2 regions of the Colwellia sp. MB02u-10 genome follow, and region 2 is predicted to be linked to the other one. Evidence: riboswitches for the same ligand, from Rfam matches in the RefSeq annotation. Region 2 holds a riboswitch; the other holds the start of a gene.
The links. Region 2 has a riboswitch for cobalamin ahead of H4J59_RS14330 (TonB-dependent receptor domain-containing protein). Riboswitches for the same ligand answer to the same signal wherever they lie in the genome.

Region 1 (2,413 bases), on a different contig from region 2:
GAATAAGGTAAAAGCAATAAGGCCTGAAAATACCCAGACATTTTTACCTTTGCGGTTGCCAAGAATACTCACGCGTGTTGACCTTTACTAGTTGACTCAGTTGACTCAGTTGACTCAGTTGAGCTAATGGGCCCAGTTGGTTTAACAGCCGATTGATGAGCCATCATAGTATCAGCTGCGGGATAGAAATAAACTCTAGGTACGCCACAATGTTGTGCGTCATCTCGATAACAGGGTAAACCAAAAACTTTTGTTAACAGCTCAGGCTTTAGCACTTGATCAACACTATTGTCGCTGACTAAGTTGCCTTTATCTAATAGCAGCAAACGATTACAGTAATGTGCTGCTAGATTGAGATCATGTATGGTCATAATAACGGTAATATTTAACGCTTTTACTAGTTGTAATATTTGATGTTGGTAGAAAATATCTAAGTGATTAGTAGGTTCATCTAAGACCAATATTTTTGCTTTTTGTACTAGGGCTTTAGCAATTAATACCCGTTGTTGTTCGCCGCCAGATAAGGTGTTAAAAAATTTTGCTTGGCTGCTAGCTAAACCCACTTTTTCTAACGCGAGCATAATATCTTTTTTATCTACGTCATTATCACGAGCAAAGAGGCTTTTATAGGGCAGTAGGCCCATTCTAACCACATCATAAACATTTAAATCAAATATGGGGGGCGAGTTTTGTACCACTAAAGCAAATGTTTGTGCTAATTCATGTGGTTTGTAGTCGCTGATTTTTTTATTTTTTAGCTTAATGCCGCCTTGCCAATTTTTGTATTGGTTTAGTATGCACTTAAGCAGTGAGGTTTTGCCGGCACCATTAGGCCCGATAATGCCAATAATATCGCCGTGGGCAACATCAAATGAAATATTATTGAGAATACTTTGTTTATCAACAGCCCAAGATACTGACTCAACACTGAGTAATTTTGCCATTAAAGCCAGCCTAGCTTAGTGCTAATTACGTTTGGTATGCGTTGGATAATAACTAAGAAGTATATTTTCATTGCGGCCTAGAGGTTAATTCAAAAGCTTATGTTGCATAATAAAACTAACTACAGCGCAGAAAATAGGATACGAATGCCTTAAAGACAGTGTAACTTACGTGTATTCCCGCACGGTGTTAACATGATTAGCTTGGTACAATAGGTTGATACTAGGTGTCCTGACTTATAACTTTTTATTAAAAGCTATTTACAGTTGCGGGTACAGTCACGGAATTTAACCGTGTTCCCTATCAATTAGCCAAAACAATAAAAAAGCATCTGGCTAAAGGTATCGATTATTAGGCAAGAGATTTTACGGCTTAGCATGCTGCTTTACAATAAAAACCGTCATTTGACGCGCTATAAGCGGCGTAAAAAAAAGGAGCTAATGCTCCTTTTTTATTTTGACACTGTATTTTGACAATTTTTTTTACGCGTTAATTAGACCTAAGGTAATTTTTCTTATGTCATCAGTAAAGCCAATATTACCAAATTTTAACGCGCTTCTCAGGGGCGATATACATAGCGTCACCTGCTTTAACGTCAAAGGCGCTATAAAACTCAGGCATATTTGATAATGCACCTAGCGCACGGAACTCACCTGGCGAATGTGGGTCTGTCGCTACGCGATTTCTTAATGACTTTTCAACCATTTTTCCACGCCATATTTGTGCAAAGCCCATAAAGAAGCGTTGGTCGCCGGTTAAGCCGTCAATCACTGGGGCTTCTTTACCATTTAATGAAGCTTTATAAGCTTTATAAGCGATATTAACTCCGGATAAATCACCAATGTTTTCGCCTAAGGTTAGTTCGCCATTAACCTTTAAGTCATCAAATACCTCATAGTTGCTATACTGTGCCACTAAGTTATCCGCGCGCATGGTAAAGGCCGCTAAATCTTCATCAGTCCACCAGTTACGCATGTTGCCTTTACTATCGTATTTGCTACCTTGGTCGTCAAAGCCGTGGCCCATTTCATGACCAATAACGGCGCCAATGCCACCGTAGTTTACCGCATCGTCTGCCGCTAAATTAAAAAATGGTGGCTGTAAAATAGCCGCTGGAAAGACAATTTCGTTTTTAGTTGGGTTGTAATAAGCATTAACGGTTTGAGGTGTCATCGCCCATTCTTGTCGGTCAATTGGACCACCAAGCTTAGCCAGTTCTTTTTGGTGAGCAAGCGTACCAGAGCGTATTGTATTGCCGACTAAATCGTCACTTTTAATGCTTAGTGCTGTGTAATCTTCCCACTTATCTGGGTAGCCTATTTTAGGATCAAAGCTGGCGAGTTTTATACGTGCTGATTTTTTAGTCGCCTCTGACATCCAGTCTAGTTCGTCTATGCTTGCGCCGTAAGCATCACGTAAATTTTCAACCAGTTCTGTCATACGGGTTTTAGCTTCAGGCTTAAAGTGACGG
Region 2 (2,413 bases):
ATCGTCTTGATAATAATCAACACCAATATTAACTTGCAGATCATCAGAAAATTGGCTGTTATTAACAATCGAGTATTGATTGCGACGGGTTTCAAAAATCCCTTGTGAAAGGCCATTACTTAAGCTGTCGATACTGTCACGACTTTGGCCAACAGAAAAAACGGTATTGTTATTTACACCTTTAATACTGCTGGCATAATTGCCGCGAACTAACCACGCATGATTATTAAAGTCAGAGCCATTATAATAACCATCATATTCATTGTCGCCGCTATCACTTGATAACAACCACTCTACTGAAAAATCTTCCGTAATTTTTTGCTGACCTCTAATCGCTACCGAGGTAAAGTCGTAACCGTCGTCATCAGTTTCAGTGCCTTCTTGAACATCATAACCATCACTTTCTTCTTTACTGACGGTGATAGTCGTTTGGCCGTCACCATGGCTAATACCTGCGCCAGCTTTATACTTTTGATAGTTGTCAGTACCAAAACTAGCACCGGCAAACAACTCTCCCGCTGATAACTGACGAGTAAATATTTGAATAACACCGCCAATAGCGTCTGAGCCCCACAATGCTGCACGTGGGCCTTGCACGATTTCGATACGCTCGATCATCTCTGGCGAAATGGTATTTAAATTTGTGCCGCCCGATGTAGCAGAACTCACTCGCACACCATCAATCAGTACTAAGGTATGATCTGAGTTGGTGCCACGCATAAAAATTGAGGCGTTTTGCCCTCTACCGCCATTAGTGGCAATATCAATACTGGGTACTGTAGATAATAAATCTAATAATGAAATGGGGTTAGCTAGCTCAATATCTGCACGTGTAATAACTACTTGGCTAGTCAGCGCATCGTCAATATTTAGGTGTGTACGGGTTGCAGTTACCGTTAATACTTCAATATCTTTTGCCTTACTTTCGGTGCTTGCTGAAGCAACAAAAGCTGTTGACATAGCACTGATAACGGCAAGTGATAATAGTGATTTTTTGAAAAAATTGTTTTGTTTAATGTTCATATGACCTCATTAACGATGCCCTCCGCACCATTTGTATTACCGCGCTTAAGCGCAGTTTAATTATGCAAGTTAAAGTGCTCGGACTAACATGGTCAAACTTTCTATCAATATATCTTTATATAAATAAAACGCTTAACACTATGATTACCGTTGCGGGGGCAGTGAAAAAATTTCATTTTCTTCCCTCGAACTTACTATGTAAAACAGTCACTAAAGTGTTCAGTTACTGTCGCTTGTTTAAATTCTTTCGTCTTACTGAGTTGATAACTTATTACTCGGCGTATCGACACCTTGATTAATAATATCGTAAATTTTATCCATAGCTAAGTGCTGCTGACAAACATCAGCTAATCGCTCAAGTTGTATTTCTCGATGTTGATTAATATCAACCATGGCTTGTGCTGTATCTTTTATACCCAGCCAATTCAGCACGAGTTGGGTAGGCTCTGGACAATCAAAAAAGCCATGCAGATAGGTAGCAATAATTTGTCCGTCATTGGAAATACAGCCCTCAGGCATGTTCTGTGCTTTATTTCTTGGCTCATCATAATGAATGTTAAGTAGTGGCGCGTTTAACGCTGGGCCAGTAGAAACACCACAATGTATTTCATAACCGCGTAACTGACAGGTTTCACCATTAAGCCTCATGGTTGCCGATACTTGGCTTAAAGTTTTGTCTTGCGTTAAGCTCGTTGTGAAGTCTAATAATCCTAAGCCAGAAATCTCTTCAACGTGCGATTCAATATGTTCAGGGTCAAAAATTTGCTTACCTAACATTTGATAACCACCACAAATACCGAGCAATTTTCCACCATAACGTAAGTGCTGCTCAATTTCTTGCTGCCAACCCTGTTGCTTTAAAAACCTTAAATCAGCAATAACATTTTTACTGCCCGGTAAAATAATTAAATCAGCCCCTTGTAACGACTGACCTATTCTAATGTATTGTAAGTCGATATTCGGTTGTAAGCGCAGCGGATCAAAGTCGGTATGATTGCTCATATGTGGCAACAAGGGCACAAAAATTTTCACTTTTGCTTGCGTGACTTTATTATCAAGCGCGACGGCATCTTCGGCGTCTAACGCTAAGTCATGTAAATAAGGTAAAACCCCTAACACGGGTTTACCTGTGCGCTGTTCAAGCCAATCTAAGCCAGATTCAAGTAGGCTTATATCACCGCGAAACCGGTTGATAATAAAGCCTTTGATTCTGGCTTGTTCTGAATCAGACAATAACGCTAAAGTACCAACAAGGTGAGCAAAGACGCCACCACGGTCAATATCTGCCACTAACACCACAGGACAATCGACCGCTTCGGCATAACCCATGTTGGCAATATCATGGGCACGAAGATTAATTTCCGCCGGGCTGCCAGCACCCTCAACTAAC

Region 1: another riboswitch for cobalamin. It lies ahead of H4J59_RS13465 (ABC transporter ATP-binding protein); the one in region 2 lies ahead of H4J59_RS14330 (TonB-dependent receptor domain-containing protein).

What each region holds. Positions count from the first base shown of each region.
Region 1 covers NZ_JACGVK010000131.1:69,751-72,163, reverse strand. The annotation lists gene H4J59_RS13470 (iron ABC transporter permease) at 1-66, opposite strand, end outside; gene H4J59_RS13465 (ABC transporter ATP-binding protein) at 69-944, opposite strand; cobalamin riboswitch at 1,146-1,289, opposite strand; gene H4J59_RS13460 (M13 family metallopeptidase) at 1,480-2,413, opposite strand, start outside.
Region 2 covers NZ_JACGVK010000132.1:205,224-207,636, forward strand. The annotation lists gene H4J59_RS14330 (TonB-dependent receptor domain-containing protein) at 1-1,023, opposite strand, end outside; cobalamin riboswitch at 1,075-1,251, opposite strand; gene H4J59_RS14335 (cobyric acid synthase) at 1,276-2,413, opposite strand, start outside.